2 regions of the Clostridium bornimense genome follow, and region 1 is predicted to be linked to the other one. Evidence: a T-box and tRNA genes for the amino acid it is inferred to sense, from the RefSeq annotation. Region 1 holds a T-box; the other holds one or more tRNA genes.
What was found. The T-box of region 1 lies ahead of alaS (alanine--tRNA ligase). A T-box ahead of a tRNA ligase gene usually reads a tRNA of that ligase, here a tRNA-Ala.
Positions count from the first base shown of each region.

Region 2: it encodes a tRNA-Ala, which carries the amino acid that the T-box ahead of alaS (alanine--tRNA ligase) is inferred to sense. The anticodon was not compared.

Region 1 is NZ_HG917868.1:2,153,911-2,164,005, forward strand. Features, by position in the region: gene alaS (alanine--tRNA ligase) at 1-2,263, opposite strand, end outside; T-box leader at 2,313-2,487, opposite strand; gene CM240_RS09715 (YcxB family protein) at 2,615-2,857, opposite strand; gene CM240_RS09720 (YcxB family protein) at 2,915-3,340, opposite strand; gene CM240_RS09725 (hypothetical protein) at 3,559-3,999, opposite strand; gene CM240_RS09730 (AI-2E family transporter) at 4,091-5,137, opposite strand; gene CM240_RS09735 (PRC-barrel domain-containing protein) at 5,094-5,609, opposite strand; gene mnmA (tRNA 2-thiouridine(34) synthase MnmA) at 5,975-7,063, opposite strand; gene nifU (Fe-S cluster assembly scaffold protein NifU) at 7,095-7,526, opposite strand; gene nifS (cysteine desulfurase NifS) at 7,513-8,697, opposite strand; gene CM240_RS09755 (RrF2 family transcriptional regulator) at 8,717-9,148, opposite strand; gene CM240_RS09760 (homoserine dehydrogenase) at 9,790-10,095, opposite strand, start outside.
Region 2 is NZ_HG917868.1:12,019-22,113, forward strand. Features, by position in the region: rRNA gene CM240_RS00045 (23S ribosomal RNA) at 1-2,267, shown strand, start outside; rRNA gene rrf (5S ribosomal RNA) at 2,324-2,441, shown strand; tRNA gene CM240_RS00055 (tRNA-Ile) at 2,448-2,524, shown strand; tRNA gene CM240_RS00060 (tRNA-Ala) at 2,528-2,603, shown strand; gene CM240_RS00065 (LTA synthase family protein) at 2,796-4,619, shown strand; gene CM240_RS00070 (hypothetical protein) at 4,622-4,870, shown strand; gene CM240_RS00075 (HD domain-containing protein) at 4,920-5,426, shown strand; gene CM240_RS00080 (transcription repressor NadR) at 5,428-5,931, shown strand; gene CM240_RS00085 (UPF0182 family membrane protein) at 5,942-8,674, shown strand; gene CM240_RS00090 (NAD(P)/FAD-dependent oxidoreductase) at 8,779-10,095, shown strand, end outside.

The DNA.
Region 1 (10,095 bases):
ACTTAGATTTTAATACTGCTATTTCTTTATCTTTTTCTTTTGATTCTTTTATTTGATTTTCTATTTTAGATACAATTTCTTTTTCCGAACATTTTAGCTTAGAACTTAACTCTCTTAATACATCGTTCTTTTCATTAATAACTTTATATGCATCTTTTCCTGTAACAGCTTCAATTCTTCTTACACCTGCTGCTACACCGCTTTCAGAAATTATTTTAAATAATCCAATCTTACCTATATTTTCAATATGTGTACCACCACATAATTCTTTTGAATATTCACCAGCGCATACTACTCTTACTTCATCTGCATATTTATCATCAAAAATACCAATAGCTCCTGATTCTTTAGCATCTTGTAATGACATGATTTTTGTTTCAACTGGTGTCACACTAACTATTGCATCATTTATAAGTTCTTCTACTTTCATTATCTCTTCATGACTTAATGCTTCTAAATGAGAGAAATCAAATCTTAATCCATCAGCTTTTACTAATGATCCTGCTTGATGCACGTGAGAACCTAGCACTGTTCTAAGAGTTGCATCTAAAAGGTGTGTAGCAGTATGATTTTTCTTTATTGCTTCTCTTCTTTCACTATCTATAGCTAATGTTACAGTATCACCAACAGATACTTCACCTTCTATAACTTCTACAAAGTGAACAAACTTTCCACCGATATTTTTCTTAGTATCTACAACTTTAGCTCTAAAGTTATCATTATATATAAATCCAGTATCTCCTACTTGCCCACCCATTTCTGCATAGAATGGAGTAACAGCTGTAACTATAACACCTTTATCTTCTGATTTTAATACATCTACAAAACCTTCAGCATCAATTAAAACTTTAATTTCTGAATCTAATACTTCATTATTATAACCGTCAAACACAGTTTCAATATCATTAGAAATCATATCTAATACTTTTACATCAGCACCCATATAGTTTGAAGTTTTTCTAGCGCTTCTTGCTCTTTCTTTTTGCTCTTTCATTTCATCTTTAAAGCCATCTTCGTCCACTGAAAAACCTTCATCTTCTAATATTTCTTTTGTAAGCTCTATTGGGAAACCATAAGTATCATATAATTTAAATGCATTGCTTCCACTTAAAATTTTACTATTATTTTCTTTTAACTCAGAAATAAATCCATTTAATATATCCATACCACTATCTATTGTTTCTCTGAATTTATCTTCTTCGTTCTTTATAACCTTTTTAATGTACTCTCTCTTAGTCATAAGTTCTGGATAAGCCTTATGTGAATCGTTAATAACTACATCACATAGTTCACATAAAAAGGCATCCTTTATTCCTAAAGTCTTACCATGTCTTGCAGCTCTTCTAAGTAATCTTCTAAGTACATACCCTCTACCTTCATTTGATGGCATTACATCATCAGATATTAAAAATGTCACACTTCTGATATGATCAGTTATAATTCTTATTGATATGTCACTTTTCTTATCAGCACCATACTTAACACCAGAAATCTTACAAACTTCATTTAAGATATTTTCCATAGTATCTACTTCAAATATAGAGTTTTTACCTTGCATTAAAGTAGCTAATCTTTCAAGACCAACACCTGTATCAATATTTGGATTAGCAAGTGGTGTATAATTTCCTTTTCCATCTCCATCGAATTGTGTAAATACTGAGTTCCAGAATTCAACTACTTTATCTTCATCAGCAGCCTTTAAAAACTCTTCTACTGTATTTATTTCTTCATCAGTTCTATTGAAATGAATTTCTGTACATGGACCACAAGGACCTGAACCATGTTCCCAGAAGTTATCCTCTTTTCCTAATCTAAAAATATGACTTGGATCAACGTCTGTAAGCTCAGTCCAATATTTATATGCTTCATCATCTTCTAAATAAATAGTTACAAATAACTTATCCTTAGGTAACTCTAAAACTTCAGTAACAAATTCCCAGGCCCATGGAATAACTTCCTTTTTAAAATAATCTCCAAAAGAGAAGTTCCCAAGCATTTCGAAGTAAGTTGCATGCCTACTAGTTATACCTACATTTTCAATATCCCCAGTTCTTACACACTTTTGACAAGTAGTAACTCTCTTACTTGGTGGTGTTTGAAGCCCTGTAAAATATGGCTTTAACGGTGCCATACCTGCATTTATTAATAATAAAGATTTATCATTTTTAGGTACAAGAGAGAATGATGGCATTCTATAATGACCCTTTTCTTCGAAGAACTTAAGATATGCTTCTCTTAATTCATTTAAACCCATGTTTTTCATTTTCTTTTCCTCCTAAATATTTCTATAAACAAAAAAACCTCCATCCACACTAAGGGACGAAAGTTATAATTCCGCGGTACCACCCTAATTACACTATATTAAATAGTGTCACTTAAAGTAATAAGACTAAAGACAGCCTTCATTAGCTACGTTAAGAAGTTTACACCCTCCACTTCCTCTCTAAATAACTCTCACTAACTACTCCTTCTTATCATGGTCTTTTTTAAATTATCTATTAAAATTATAATTATATGAATATTTTCTGTCAATAGAAGAATTTTGGGTCAGTGCACAGTTTTCAGTGCACAGTGCACAGTTTTCAGTGCACAGTGCACAGTTAATGCAATTTTTCTAAATAGTTTTATATTTCTTAACTTTATCTTTTAGTAACTTTATAACTTCTTGTATATTTTCATCACATTGCTTCTTATCTAGAATATAGAATTGTTCTCTTGTAATATATATAAGTATATTATTCTTAGATTCTTTTACTTTATTAAGTTTTTCATACTTAACAATAGAACTTGATTTACTTCCACTAGAAACAGCTACTATTGTGAATTCTTCATTATTAAATGTATAGTCATATCTCATATTATATGTTTCTTATCATAAAAATTGTCTATTACTGTGTTAAATTACCAATTTCCTTCACTTCACCATCCCAGTGTTAATATGCAACATTTTAGTTTTTTCTCTTAAAAACTCCATTAATAAATCAAAATCCTCAGCACATTGATTTTTATCAATACATACTATTGCTCCATTAGCTAATTTTAATATTGTAGTACTATTTTTTTCTTTTATATTTATTATTGCATTATATTGAAATTTCATCTCATTTTCTTCACCATTAACAATACTTTTTATATAAACCCATTCATCATAAAAAAAATATTGCCCATAAAAAAATTCCTTAGTATTTTTATTTTGTTCTATTTTTAGCATCCCTTTTTTAGAACTTCCTACACCAATTGCTTTTTTTACTACACTTATTAAAATATATATTATAATCCCCATAATATCTTCATATTTTATTTTTTTAATCAGATATACTCCTTTTTTCCACTTTCTCAACTATTACCCCATCTATATAAAATTTATACCTAAATACATCTTTAGAATACTTATTTTTTTCTGTGTTAAAAATTAAACTTCTCAAAAAATATTTTATTATTGAAAAAAGACTATTTAACAAAATTCAATTTATCGTTAAATAGTCTTTCTATGTAATGCTAAAAATAAAAAGGATTCGTCTCAAGACGAAATCCTCTTAAACTTTTGCCTATTCTCTATTACTTTAACATACTAATAATGTCTTCTGCTTCTCTTTCTAATCTTCCTATAGCTGAAACCCAATCTATTTCAGTTTCATCATAAAGTTTTTTCACTGCTGCAAACCAATTAAAAACTCTATTTTCTATATCATAACTTATTTCAAAAGATTTTTTTACATTTTCCATAAAAGTTTTTTCATCAGCTTCATAATTTCCATCACAAAGAGCTAATCCCATAAGCTCAAAATATACAATAACTTTATTTTCCTTTGAGCTATTTTTATATGTTGATATTACTTCATCATAATTTTTCTTACTTGGAGTATAATCTAATCCCAACTCCTCTTTATATTCTGCAATTAAATTTTCTTCTTCTGCATTAATATTTTCATCATTAATTATTTCAACTAAATCTAAAAATGATTTTTGTTCCTTTACTGATAATTTGCTTAAAAACATTTACATCCCACCATCCTTTTCTCTATATCCTCATATTAGCATACGTAATATTTCTATTCAATAAAACTTCTGTTAATATTCTGCAAATATATTAAAAATAACTATTTACATCTTGATATATAACTTTTATTAAAACAGCTACAGGAACTGATAGTACCATTCCCATAAATCCAGCTACTTCTCCACCTATATACAATACAATTACTATTAGTAAAGGATGCATATCTATAGAGTCTCCTGTAACTTTAGGTGAAATTATATTACTTTCTATCATTTGAATTATATATAATCCTACTAGTAAATATATAAAGTTTCCTCTTGAGCTAATAAGAGCTATTATTAATATAGGTATAGTTCCTATTATAGGTCCAAAATATGGTATTATGTTTAATATTCCATTTATTATTGATAAAATCAATGGAAATTTTATTTTAAATCCTACTAATAATATAAAAGTTAATACGACAACTACTAATGATAAAATTAATTGACTACTAATATATTTTGTAAGACTTACATCTATATCTTTAGCTATCTTTTTAAAAAAACCTCTATATCTTATTGGAACTAGAACCATAGTTCTATTGAACATCTTTTTTCCTTCACTTAAAAAATAATAAACAGCAACAGGAATTACTGTCAATTCTATAAAATATGAAGTTATTTTCACAACACTATCTATGATTTTCTCACTAAATAAAAGTACATATTGTTGGGCCTTTATATATCCTTTATCTACTATATTACCAATGAACTTATTTTTATGTATGTCATCAAAAGAAGTCACAATTTTTTCCATAGTACCTTCTATAGAGTAAAGTGCCTCTCTTAAATTACTTGCTTCCCTAATGACCTCAGGTATAAAAAAACCTAATGTTATTGCAAAAATTCCTATTAAAGTACCTACTATTATCATTGATGCTAGTTTTTTATTTAATCCTTTATTATTTAAATACTCTACAGATGGCTTTAGAAGATAAGCCAAGAAGAAAGATATTACTGCAATTTCGCATAAACTTCTAATTATTTTTATTTTGAAACAAAGATATAAAATAAAAATAGTGGCTACAATAATTAATACTCTTTTTGCAATTTTAAATATTTCTCTTTTCCTTCCTGTCAATGGTAATACAGTCATTAAACTCACCACCTTTTCTTATAAAAACCATATCAACTCTAGGCTTATATATACATTGTTCCTCCCCAATAAAAATTTCATAAGGTAATACTATTCTCTTTCCTTCTATAAAATTTCGAATTATTCCCGTAGATATTACTACTCCCAAGATATTAAACTCTATCTCATCTATATAAATATCTTCTATGATACCTAATATAAAATTTCTATCATCTACTACTTCTTTAAACTTTATTTCTCTAAACAATACCCCTTCTATATCTACCACTTTATTTACTATGATACTATCACCTATAGCTAATATATCTTCTATGCAAGCCATAACCTTCTTATTTTTCATTCCATTACTTTTTATATATAAACCAATTACTTTATTTTCCTTAAACGATAACACTAAATCCCAAACTGATCCTATGTATTTTCCTTTTAAATTGTATACTCTCAAATTTTGAAGATCATTAATACTATACATAATTCATCACCTTATGATTATGATATCCAAAACTATTAAAAATATCATATATTTAATTCACATTTCACAATTCGTAATTTAGGTGAAAATTCCTCTTGTGGATGAATATATTCAAAGCTTCATGAAAGTGCAACTTTCATGAGCCCTCTGTATTGACTTTTATATCAACTATAATCCAAATAAGAAACATAGTCCAACTTATAACATTTAACTTAACACTTAAAATTTCAGAAATTCTGCAAGAATTTCATCTATACCTGTGCCTTGTGCCCTCATACTTGTGCCTTTACATACCCTGCACCCTATTTTTGCTCTATCAAGCTTACAAAAAAAGCTATCGTACTTTCGTACGACAGCTCTATTTACTATAAAATCTTATCTATTACGCCACCACCGACAACATAATCATCTTTATAAAAAACAACTGATTGCCCTTTAGTAATAGCTCTAACTTTTTCTTTAAATACAACTTTAACTTTATCATCCTCTAATGGATATATTGTAGCTGCTGTTGGTTTACCAGAATATCTTATCTTTGCTTCTACCTCTAAAGGTGCTTCAAGTTTATCTATAGATATTAAGTTTACTTCCTTAGCAAGAAGTTCTGTCTTAAATATATCTTCTTCACTACCAACTACAACAGTATTATTAAAAGGAACTATATCTGTAACGAATACTGGAGTTCCAAGAGCTAATCCTAACCCTTTTCTTTGACCTATTGTATAAAATACAATACCTTTATGTTTACCTAATTTATTTCCATCCTTATCAACGAAATACCCAGGTTTAATTTGATTTGGCTTTGCTCTCTTTATGAATTCACCATGATTATTATCTGGAATAAAGCATATTTCTTCGGAATCTTTCTTATTATGAACTGCTAATCCTATCTCTTTAGCAATTTCTCTTATTTCATCCTTTGTATACTCTCCACATGGCATTAAAGTATGTTTTAATTCATCTTGAGTAATACCATATAAAGCATAAGTTTGATCTTTTCTATCATCATCAGATCTAACTAAATAATGTCTTCCTTCTCTCTCTTCAATTTTTGCATAATGACCTGTTGCTACATAATCACAACCTATTTCTCTTGCTTTTTGAAGAAAGTATTTAAATTTCATTACTTTATTACACATGACACATGGATTCGGAGTTCTTCCTTCCATATATTCATCAATAAAATAATCTATAACTGAACTTTTGAATTTTTCTCTAAAATTTAAAACATAATAAGGTATTCCTAATTTTTGTGCTACACGTCTAGCATCATCAACAGCTGAAAGGGAGCAACAGCCCCCTTCCATACCTTCGTAATAATCATCATTTTGCCAAACTTGCATAGTAGCACCAATTACTTCATACCCTTGTTTCATAAGTAAATAAGCTGCAACGGAGGAATCTACTCCACCACTCATGCCTAGTAAAACCTTCTTTTTCATGCTTACTCCCATCTACTTTTCACAAAAGTTTATTTAATTTTTACTACTCTCCATGAACTTCTTCATGTATATGTTCTGAATGTTCTTTAGTATCCCAAGCTTCTAAACCATGTTTAACTCTATAGTCATTTATTGCTTTATGAATAGCTTCTTCTGCTAAAACTGAACAATGCATTTTTACTGGTGGAAGACCATCTAAAGCTTCAGCAACGGCCTTATTAGAAAGTTCCCAAGCTTCTTCTATTGTCTTTCCTTTTATAAGTTCAGTAGCCATTGATGAAGATGCTATAGCTGATCCACATCCAAAAGTTTTGAATTTAACATCTTTGATTATGTTATCTTCAACATCTAAATATATTTTCATTATATCTCCACATTTTGGGTTTCCTACTTCACCAACACCACTGGCATTCTCTATTTCTCCAACATTTCTAGGGTTTTGGAAATGATCCATAACCTTATCAGAATAAGTCATCATAATTTTCTCCTCCTTTAACAAATGTCTCCCAGTATGGTGACATCTCTCTCAATCTATTTACTATTTCACTTAATTTATCAATTACGTAATCAACTTGCTCTTCAGTATTAGATCTACCTAAACTTAATCTAACAGATCCATGCGCTATACCATGTGGTAATCCAATTGCAAGTAATACATGTGATGGATCAAGAGATCCTGATGCACAAGCTGAACCTGTAGAAGCACATATTTTATTACTATCTAAAAGAAGTAACATAGCTTCTCCCTCAATACCTATAAATGAACAATTGACATTATTATATGATCTTTTTTCTCCAATAGGTCCATTTACTTTTGTATGAGGTATTCTTTCAACTAAACCATTTAATAATCTATCTCTTAATGCGCCTATTCTCTTGCTTTCTTCTTCCATTTCTTTAACAGCAAGTTCAATAGCAACTCCCATACCTACTATTCCAGGTATATTTTCTGTAGTAGCTCTCTTACCTCTTTCTTGTCCTCCACCATGAATAAGGTTATCTATGCGAACACCCTTCTTGATGTATAAAGCTCCAACACCTTTTGGACCATAAAACTTATGTGCTGCCATAGATAACATATCAATATTGTCATTAACAACATCTACTGGTATATGACCTACTGCTTGAACTCCATCACAGTGGAAATACACTTTCTTTTCTCTACAAATAGCACCAATTTCTTTAATAGGCTCTATAGCACCAATTTCATTATTAACATACATTACAGAAACTAAAATAGTAGTATCTTTTATAGCATTTCTTACATCCTCTGGATTTACTAACCCATCTTTATCTACTGGAAGATAAGTTACTTCAAACCCCTGCTTACTTAAATACTTAAAAGTATTCATAATAGCATGATGTTCTATAGTTGTAGTGATTATATGATTTCCTTTTTTTCTATTGGCAAAAGCTACACCTTTTATTGCCCAGTTGTCAGCTTCACAACCACCAGCAGTAAAATATATTTCTTCTGCCTTTGCATTTATAGCATTTGCAACTTTATCTCTAGCTTCATCTATTGCTTTTTTAGTATTTCTTGCTATTGAATACCATGATGAAGGATTTCCAAAATTCTCTTCAAAATATGGCATCATTGCATCTATGACTTCTTTTCTCGTTGGCGTAGTTGCTGAATAATCCATGTAAATTACATCATTCACTCTACTCACTCCTCTTCTCCATTAATTTTTTTGATTCATCTATCATGTCTTGTAACGTAACATTTTGAGTTACATTATCTATTGAATTCTTAATTTTAGCCCATAAACTTCTTGTAGCACAACAGTCTAAGTTTGAACACTTAGATTCATCTTCTAGACATTCTGACACCTCAATAGGTCCTTCTAAAACATCCATAATTTGAGCAACTGTTATATCTTTTGGTTCTCTAGCAAGCTTATATCCTCCTTGAGCACCTCTTATACTTATTATTAGCCCTGCTTTCCTAAGTGGTGCAAAAAGTTGTTCTAAATATGCTACAGTTATATTTTGCTTCTCTGATATACTTTTTATAGATACAGGTTCATCTCCATATTCAGTTGCTAAACAAAACATAGCCTTAACCCCATATCTGCCCTTTGTAGAAAGCTTCACCTTTAACACCCCAGTTCTAACTTTTGAACTTATCTTATCAAATCTGAGTAAAGTTGTCAACTTTAAAACTAAAAAAATCTGAGTATTTTAATCGGAAATATTATCAGGGCACATGTAACATGGCACAGGGCACAAATAAGGTAAAAATTCCTCTTTACGAGGAATTTTATTATAATCCTGCGGCTGGCATGGAAATTTATTATATATACTATGTATTTATACATCAAATACATATATAAAACTATTATAGTTAAGTGTTGTTAAATAAATCTACCTGTGCCATGTGCCCTGCACCTGTGATCTGAATTCTACCACTACTTAACTAGAACAGGTTTCAATATGAACTTTTACTATATCTCGATCTCACAAAGATATATCCTCAAGCTACATGAAAGTGCAACTTTCATTAGCCCCGTAAGACGGTATTATAAACTCAATTCTAATTATGAAATAAGTCTTAATAATGAATTAAAGACACCACACTTATAATCTAAGAAATTCCGCAGGAATTTCATCCATACCTGTGCCTTGTGCCCTCATACTTGTGCCTTGATGTTGTACACTGATAAGAATTTCCTCCATAATTGTGAATTGTAAACTGCGAATTGTGAATTAAAAAAAGAGGCTTTCGCCTCTTTCCCCTAATTAAAATTCTCTATTCTAATTATATTTTCTACCTTATACTTATCGCCTAAATTTTCAAAAGCCTCAATTGAATTTCTAATAGCCTCTTCCTTAGCCTTATGAGTAATGAAAATTATATCTGTCATTCCTTCTTTTCTATCTCCTCTTTGAATAAGTGATAAAATAGATATCTTATGAAGAGCAAATATACTTGATATCTCTGCTAAAGTACCAGGTGTATCCAAAACATTCAATCTTAAATAATATTCTGATTCAACATCTTTCATATCCTTTAAGGCTTTTTTATTATTTTCTTCAAATAA
Region 2 (10,095 bases), 780 kb from region 1:
AGGTTAAGTACTTATGGTACGTAGCCGAAGGGAAACCAAGTCTGAATAGGGCGACTAGTTGCATGCTGTAGACCCGAAACCGGGTGACCTATCCATGGCCAGGTTGAAGCGAGGGTAAAACCTCGTGGAGGACCGAACCACGTTGGTGTTGAAAAACCATGGGATGAGCTGTGGATAGCGGAGAAATTCCAATCGAACTCGGAGATAGCTGGTTCTCCTCGAAATAGCTTTAGGGCTAGCGTCTGGTAAATTAAGTGATGGAGGTAGAGCACTGAATGGGCTAGGGGGCCGCGAGGCTTACCGAACCTTATCAAACTCCGAATGCCATACACTTGTACCCAGGCAGTCAGACTGCGAATGATAAGATCCGTAGTCAAAAGGGAAACAGCCCAGACCGTCAGCTAAGGTCCCTAAATGTAGATTAAGTGGTAAAGGATGTGAGGTTTCTAAGACAACTAGGATGTTGGCTTAGAAGCAGCCACTCATTTAAAGAGTGCGTAATAGCTCACTAGTCGAGAGACCTTGCGCCGAAAATGTCCGGGGCTAAAATCTACTACCGAAGCTACGGACTCCTAACGGAGTGGTAGAGGAGCTTCCTGTATGGGCTGAAGTCGTACCGAAAGGAGCGGTGGACTGTACAGGAGTGAGAATGTTGGCATAAGTAGCGAGAATTGAGTGAGAATCTCAATGGCCGAAAATCTAAGGTTTCCTGGGGAAGGCTCGTCCGCCCAGGGTTAGTCGGGACCTAAGCCGAGGCCGAAAGGCGTAGGTGATGGACAATCGGTTGATATTCCGATACTACCAAATGACGTTATTACCAATGGAGTGACGCAGGAGGATAGGGTGTGCAGACTATTGGATGTCTGTCTAAGCACTTAGACATGTCTCTAGGCAAATCCGGAGACTAAGTTGAGGTGTGATGGGGAGCTCGTATGAGCGAAGTACCTGATTCCACGCTGCCAAGAAAAGCTTCTAGGGAGGAGTTTGGTACCCGTACCGCAAACCGACACAGGTAGATGAGGAGAGAATCCTAAGGCCAGCGGAAGAATTGCAGTTAAGGAACTCGGCAAATTGACCCCGTAACTTCGGGAGAAGGGGTGCCTACAGAAATGTAGGCCGCAGAGAATAGGCCCAAGCAACTGTTTAGCAAAAACACAGGTCTCTGCTAAAGCGAAAGCTGATGTATAGGGGCTGACGCCTGCCCGGTGCTGGAAGGTTAAGGGGATCACTTAGCGCAAGCGAAGGTGTGAACTTAAGCCCCAGTAAACGGCGGCCGTAACTATAACGGTCCTAAGGTAGCGAAATTCCTTGTCGGGTAAGTTCCGACCCGCACGAATGGCGTAATGATTTGGGCACTGTCTCAACTGCAAATCCGGCGAAATTGTAGTACCAGTGAAGATGCTGGTTACCCGCGATTGGACGGAAAGACCCCGTAGAGCTTTACTGTAGCTTAGCATTGAGATTTGGTATTGTCTGTACAGGATAGGTGGGAGACTAGGAAGCATGGGCGTCAGCCTGTGTGGAGTCATCCTTGGGATACCACCCTGACAGTACTGAATTTCTAACCGGAGGCCTTGAATCAGGTCACGGGACATTGTTAGGTGGGCAGTTTGACTGGGGCGGTCGCCTCCTAAAAAGTAACGGAGGCGCCCAAAGGTTCCCTCAGAACGGTCGGAAATCGTTCGAAGAGTGCAAAGGCAGAAGGGAGCCTGACTGCGACACTTACAAGTGGAGCAGGGACGAAAGTCGGGCTTAGTGATCCGGTGGTTCCTCGTGGGAGGGCCATCGCTCAACGGATAAAAGCTACCTCGGGGATAACAGGCTGATCTCCCCCAAGAGTCCACATCGACGGGGAGGTTTGGCACCTCGATGTCGGCTCGTCGCATCCTGGGGCTGTAGTAGGTCCCAAGGGTTGGGCTGTTCGCCCATTAAAGCGGCACGCGAGCTGGGTTCAGAACGTCGTGAGACAGTTCGGTCCCTATCCGTCGCGGGCGTAGGAAATTTGAGAGGAGCTGTCCTTAGTACGAGAGGACCGGGATGGACTGACCTCTGGTGTACCAGTTGTTCCGCCAGGAGCACAGCTGGGTAGCTATGTCGGGAAGGGATAAACGCTGAAAGCATCTAAGCGTGAAGCCCACCTCAAGATAAGATTTCCCATGACGTTAAGTCAGTAAGACCCCTGGAAGACTACCAGGTTGATAGGTCAGAGGTGTAAGTGTGGTAACATATTTAGCTGACTGATACTAATAGGTCGAGGGCTTGTCCAATGTATATAAAAAAGTTTATTGTAGCATGCAATTTTGAAAGAACAATATCTTTCAAATCTGGTGATGATGCCTCTAAGGGATACACCCGTTCCCATACCGAACACGATGGTTAAGCCTCAGAGGGCCGATGGTACTGCACGGGAGACTGTGTGGGAGAGTAGGATGTTGCCAGGTAAATATGGATCATTAGCTCAGTTGGTTAGAGCAACCGGCTCATAACCGGTAGGTCTGGGGTTCGAGTCCCTGATGGTCCACCATATGGGGGTATAGCTCAGTTGGGAGAGCACCTGCCTTGCACGCAGGGGGTCAAGAGTTCGAATCTCTTTATCTCCACCATAGAAGATAGAAGGAATTACAATTAGTGTAGTTCCTTTTATTTTTGTTTTTTGCATATATTTTAAAAATTATATAAATAAGTTGATTAAATATTAACATATCTTAAGAAAAAGTTAATTATTATAGATATATCCAAACAATTCAATATATTGTATTATATAAGGTAGTAATAAAAAAGAAAGAGGAGTAATTATGTTTGATTATATAGCAAATAATCTTAAAAAGCTAAAAGAAGATAAAAGTTTTATATTTATTTTACTTTCTATGTTTATAAAAACTATCTTATTTATAATGCTTATATCGGATTCTAAAGCATCTAAAATTAATTTTAAGCAATTATTTGTAGGTGTGCCTCAAATATTAGTATATATAGCTTTTATATTAATATTTATATCTTTTATATATCTATTTAAAAATAAAGGACGTATCATATATGTTATTATGTTAGATTTAGTTTTTTCTATTATTTTAATAGGAGATCTTTGGTATTATAGAGGTTTCGGATCATTTTTAAATTTATATATGTTTAAAATGACTTCTAATCTTGATAATTTAGGAGAAAGTATAGCATCTATGATAAGATGGGTTGATATTCTTTTCTTACTTGATATACCTATCTATATATGGATCATAAAAAAAGATAAAAATTCAATAATTAATAGGCAAATTAAGATGTTTGTATTTGTATTTGCTATAGGAATAGGATATATTTCTTATGGATATGTAAAAATAGACAAGTTTAATGGTGGTTATACAGGACAAAATTTATTTAAAGCAATATGGTCATCTAATGCACAAATGTTTAACTTAAGTCCAATAGGTTATCATATATATGATAGTTATAGATTTTATATAGATTCAAAACCATGTAAATTAAATGATAAGGATAAAGATAAGATTAAATATTATTATGATAGTAAAGAAAGCGGATTAGAGAAGACAGAGGACTTTGGAAAATTTAAAAATAAGAATTTAATAGTAGTTCAAGTTGAGTCTTTAGAAAACTTTGTTATAAATGAGAAAATAGAAGGAAAGGAGATAACTCCTAATCTAAATAAGCTATTAAAGAATTCATATTACTTCAGTAATTATTTTGAGCAAACTTTAAATGGTACAACTTCTGATGGGACATTTGTATCTAATACATCGATGTTACCAGTGAAAAGAGGATCTGTTAATTTCGATTATCCTAATAATACATATAATTCTTTACCTACGATATTAAAAAATAATGGATATAATACATATACAATGCATCCTGAGAAGGGATCTTATTGGAATTGGAAGGTTTCAGAGTTATCATTAGGATTTGAAAACGCATATGATATTTCTGATTTTAAGGAAACGGAATTTTACGGATTAGGGCTTACAGATGAATCTTTTTTTGATCAAGTTATACCGAAGTTAAAGAAAGAAAAAACTCCGTTTTATAGTTTTATGATAAGTATATCATCACATACTCCTTTTAATATGCCCGATGAGTTTGATAAATTAGGATTGAGTAAGGATATAAAAGATACTAAATTAGGTGGATATGTAACAGCAATATCATACACTGATTATGTAATTGGAAAGTTTATGGATTCATTAGATAAAGAAGGAATACTAGATAATTCTATAGTAGTATTTTATGGGGATCATGAAGGTGTCACCAAATTTTACAAAGATGAAATAGATAAAAATCAAGAGCTAGGAAATGATGCAATAAATAATGATAGACGTGTTCCATTAATTATTTATGATAAAAACCTTGAGGGAAAAGAAATCGAAACTTACGGAGGACAAGTTGATTTTCTTCCTACTATAAGTTATCTGTTAGGGATTGAAGAGAGCGAATATACAGATACGGCGATGGGGAGAAACTTATTAAATACAAATCAGAACTTTGTAGTATTGACTACTGGTGAGTATAGAGGAGATAATAAGAAAGAAAAGAAAGAAAAGATAAAAAGTTTAAATATTTCTGATATGATGATAAGAAGTAATTATTTTTGTAATGGAGAGAGGGGTAGATAATTATGAAAGATAGATGGCTATATATAATTACACCGTTCTTTCTTATAGTTCCTATTTTAACCTATGAAGGGGTAATTGGATGGATGATAGGGTTAATAGGCATATATAAATGTTATACCTATGAAAAAAGAAATATAGAAAGTAAAATAAAGAAATCTATACAATTATTATTGGTATGTTGGTTTCTAGGTGCTATGCATTATTTAATAGTTACTAATATTCAAGATATAGTTTTAAAGTTATTTATGTAAAAATATAAGGTGTCAATTTTGATGCCTTATATTATTATTAGGAGGATTTATGTTTTATAGAGTTAAGCAATTTTGGTGGAATATTACAGATAAAATGAATGATGATGATATAAATTTTGTTAATAATAACTTAAATGAAGATGAAAAAATATTATTTTATAGTCTGTCTAATAATGAACAAAAACATTCTGTTAAAGTATGCTATAATGCTTTGAATAAACTTAATAGATATGATATGCTAGATGAAAATAGTATGATAAAGATAGCTCTATTACATGATATAGGGAAGAGCTATAAGCATGTCAATGTCATAGAAAAATCTATATTTGTAATTTTAAATAAAATACTTCCAAAGTTACTTAAAAAGTTCATTAATATAAAATCAGTAAAAGTTTATTATGAGCATGGAGAAATGGGATATAACTTATTAAAAGATAAGAAATATAGTGAAGAAATCTTAGATGCAATAAGATATCATCATAGTAGCAGTAATATACGTAATAAGAGAAGAAATATATATATGGAAATACTTAAAGAAAGCGATGATGAATGTTAAGATGAATTCAATAGAAAGAAGACAAAATATAAAAGAATTATTAGGTACAAATCCTATTAAAGGAGCAGAATTAGCTCAAAGGTTTAGTGTTACAAGGCAAGTTATTGTAAAAGATATCTCTATATTAAAAGCTGAGGGGCTAGAGATAATATCAACATCATCTGGCTATATATTAAATAATAGTATTGGGATAAGAAAAGTAATAGCAGTAAATCATGATGAAAATCAAATAAAAGATGAACTTGAAATAATTATTAAATATGGAGGTGTCGTTGAAGATATAACTATAGAACATCCTTTGTATGGTGAAGTAACAGGAAAAATTATGATTAAGACATTACATGATATAGATATGTTTATGGACAAGATTGATAAATTAAATGTATCTGTTTTATCTAAGGCATCAGGAGGAGTACACTTACATACTATATATACAGATAATAAGGAGAGTATGGATAAGATAATTAATGAATTAATTAAGTCAGGTTATTTAATTAGTATATGAGGAGGAAGAGATGAAGAAAAAGTTATTAACGATAATTGCTATATTATTATTGGTTATTATCGGTGGTTTTGTAGGATTATCAAGTTTTATTATCGATATTCAATGGTTTAATGAAGTAGGATATACATCAGTATTATGGACCAGAATATTTGCAAGACTTGTTATATTTGTACCTATTTTCTTAATAATTTTTATATCTTTAAGTATATATGGCAATATATTAATAAAAAATTATAAGAAAAGTACTGCAATAAGAGAGATTAATAAAGAAGGGGATAAGAAGTTAAAGCGTATTACAAGAGGGATTATATTATTTGCATCATTAGTAATGTCAATTACATTAACTAGTGCATATTGGTATGATGCTTTAACATTTATAAATTCCACTGATTTTAATGTTACAGATCCTATATTTAATAAAGATGTATCATTCTATATATTTAAGTTACCATTTATAAATTCTATTTGCTCATTAGTGTTTAATATACTTATTTTAATGGTGTTGTTTACAGGAGTATTTTATTTAGTTACTAATTTATTGAGTGGTAAAAAGATAGGAAATATCAATCTAGAAAGCTTCTCAGCAAAAGATTTTATAACTACTAAAAATCCTTTAAATTCTTTTGCCGGAAAACAACTTGCAATAGTAGTTTCTTTAATATTTATTACTTTAGCTGTAGGATATGTATTAAAAGGTTACGGGTTAGTATACTCTGGTAGAGGTGTAGTTTTCGGAACATCATATACCGATAATACAATAAGTTTAAATTTTTATAAAGTCATAGCTATAGTATCGATAATTGCTTCGGTGATTGTCTTTATATCAGTTATAAGAGGCAGAATTAAACCGATAGTTTTTTCTGTAGTTGCATTATTTGCATTAATGATAGCGGAACCTATAATTGCTGAGTTATATGATAATTTATATGTAAAGCCAAATCAAAGAGACTTAGAAGCAAAATATATAAAAAATAATATCGAGATGACTCAAAAAGGATTTAATATCGATGATATAGAAGTGAAAGATGTTAAATTAGGAGATAACCTAGATGGGGATACTGTGTTAAAGAATATGGATACTATAAATAATCTAAAGATTAATTCATATTATCCTGCGTTAAAATTTTTTAATCAGGCACAAACATTAAGATCATATTATGATTTTCAAGATATTGATGTAGATAGATATGAGATAGATGGAAAAATGACGCAAGTATTTATTACACCAAGAGAAATAAATATAGAAGGGCTACAAGGTAATGCAGATAGTTGGCAAGGAAAACATTTATTATATACTCATGGATATGGATTGGCTATGAGTAGAGTAAATGCTGTTACTGACTCTGGGAGACCGGATTTTGTTATGAAGGATGTTCCAATAAATAATATTACAGATATAAATATAGATAATCCACGTATATACTTTGGAGAAAAGACTAAAGATTATGCTATTGTAAATACTACATTGAAAGAAACAGATTATCCTGAAGACGGTAAAGAAAATACGTATGATTATACAGGAGAAGCTGGTATAAAGTTAAATTTTATAAATAAATTATTATTTGCTATAAATAAAGGCGATTATAATATGATGATATCGTCAAATATAAATAGTAACTCAAAAATATTAATAAATAGAAATATTATCGATAGAGTTAATAAAATAGCTCCATTTCTTACATTAGATGAAGATCCATATCCAGTTATAACAGAGGGAAAAATAAAGTGGATAATCGATGCCTATACAACATCTAATTTATATCCATTAGCAGAAAGATATGATGGAATTAATTATATAAGAAATTCTATTAAGATTGTTGTTGATGGATACAATGGTAATGTAGATTTTTATATAGTAGATGATAATGATCCAATAGCGGCAACTTATTCAAAAATATATAAAGGATTATTTAAAGATATTAATGAATTATCAGAGGATATAAAAAATCATCTTAAGTATCCACAATATTTATTTGACTTACAAAGTGAAGTTTTAGGAAGATACCATGTTGAAGATGCAAATGTATTCTTTAGTAAGGGAGATTTATGGGATGTGTCTGAATTAGAATATGGTGTAGAAAATGAAGACACTACTGTAAAAGAGGGAGATTATGTAACATTTAAGTTACCAGGCGAAGAAAAAGAAGAAATGGTTATAGTTAATTATTTAAATCCAAGTGCTAAAAAGACTATGGCAGCTATCTTCGCTGGAAGAATGGATGGAGATAATTATGGAAAACTAATGTTACTGAGACTACCAACAGATACATCAATTGAGTCACCACAATTTTTTAAGAATACTGTGCAACAGGATACAACAATATCCAAGGAAATAACTTTATTAAATTCTAATGGATCATCTGTTGAGTATGGAGAAATATTAATAGTACCTATAGAAAATTCATTATTATATGCTATGCCGATTTATGTAGAGTCTACAGGGAACAATTCAGTACCAGAAGTTAAGAGAATAATTTTAGCCAATGGTAGTAAGATTGTTATGGGAGAAAATATAGATGATGCTCTTAATAAATTGTTTAATATTGATACAAGTAGTAATGAAACAGTGATTCCTCAAGATGAAAATGAGAATGTTTTTGAAAAGGAAGATGAAAAAGAACTAGCTAAGAAAGCTAGTGAAAAGTTTAATGAGATGATAGAAGCACAAAAAAATGGCGATTGGGCTAAATATGGTGAATTACAAAAAGAGGTTGGAGATATAATCTCAGAACTTTCTAAATAGAATTAAAAAATAATCAGTTTTTTAACTGGTTATTTTTTATGTTGTTGAAGTTATATTAATTTAGTGTAAAATTATATCTAGAGCTATGTTAATAGGAGGGAAGTATGGATTACGATGTTATTATCTTAGGTGGTGGTACTTACGGGTGTGCCATTGCATATGAGCTATCTAAATATAGCTTAAATATAGCATTAATAGAGAAAGAATATGATATTGTAACGGAGATCGATACCATAAATTCTGCTATAGTATACGATGGATTGCAAGCTAGATCTGATTTGATAGCGAGTCTTGAAGTTGAAGGAAATAGAGCAATTTATGATATATGTAAAAAGTTTAATATATCTTTAGAAAATAAAAATAGTATATTTATTGCATATAGTGAGGGTGGAAGAAAAGAATTAATAAGAAAATTCAATAAAGCTAAGGAACGTGGAATTTACAATATAGAGATAATAGATGGCAAGACAGCTATGGATATGGAAAGTACAATAAAAAAAGAACCGTTGATGGGAATACTATCAAGGAATACAGCAATTGTATCACCATATGATTTTGCAATAGCATTAGGGGAAGTAGCAGCTCAAAATGGAGTGAACTTTAGATTTGCAGAAACTGTTTTAAATATATCTAAAGTATCTAAGGAATTTTTAATTACTACAACAAAGGGAAAATTTAAATCTAAAATAGTGATAAATACAATTCCAGATAAAAATTATGATTTAGATAATGATTTGAGAGAAGAAGAATTTATAAAGCATAGAAAATGGTTAAATTACTTTACAATAGATACTCATAAGGAACCTGAAAATATAATAAGAGCTTATGAAGATGACATAAAAACATTAGTAGTTCCTACTAAACATAATGTACTGGCAGGAGTAATTACTGATGGAGAATTAGATACAGTTACAGCAAATCATCAAATTAAAAAATTAATTGTAGGATTAAGAACACAACATATAACATCTTTTCTTAGCGATAGTTATTATTCTGATGAAATAATAATAGATCAATCTAAAGAAGAAGAGGCTTATATAAAAATATCAGGAAAGAACTATGGAGAATTGACAATGACACCAGCTATAGCTAGATTAGTTAAGGAAAGAGTTCTAGATATTATAAAGTGCACTGAAAAGAAAGATTTTATAGATAAAAGAAGAGAAGTATATAGATTTACAGATATAAGTGATGAAGAAAGAAATGAATTAATAAAAATAGATAAGAGGTATGGTAAAATTGTTTGCTTATGTAACCTAGTAACAGAAGGAGAAATAATAGATTCAATCAGAAGGCCTTTAGGTGCACGTACTGTTGAAGGAGTAAAGAGAAGAACAGGAGCAATGATAGGTACATGTAAAGGATCATCTTGTTTAAATAGAGTTGTATCTATATTGGCAAGAGAATTAGATGTAAATGTA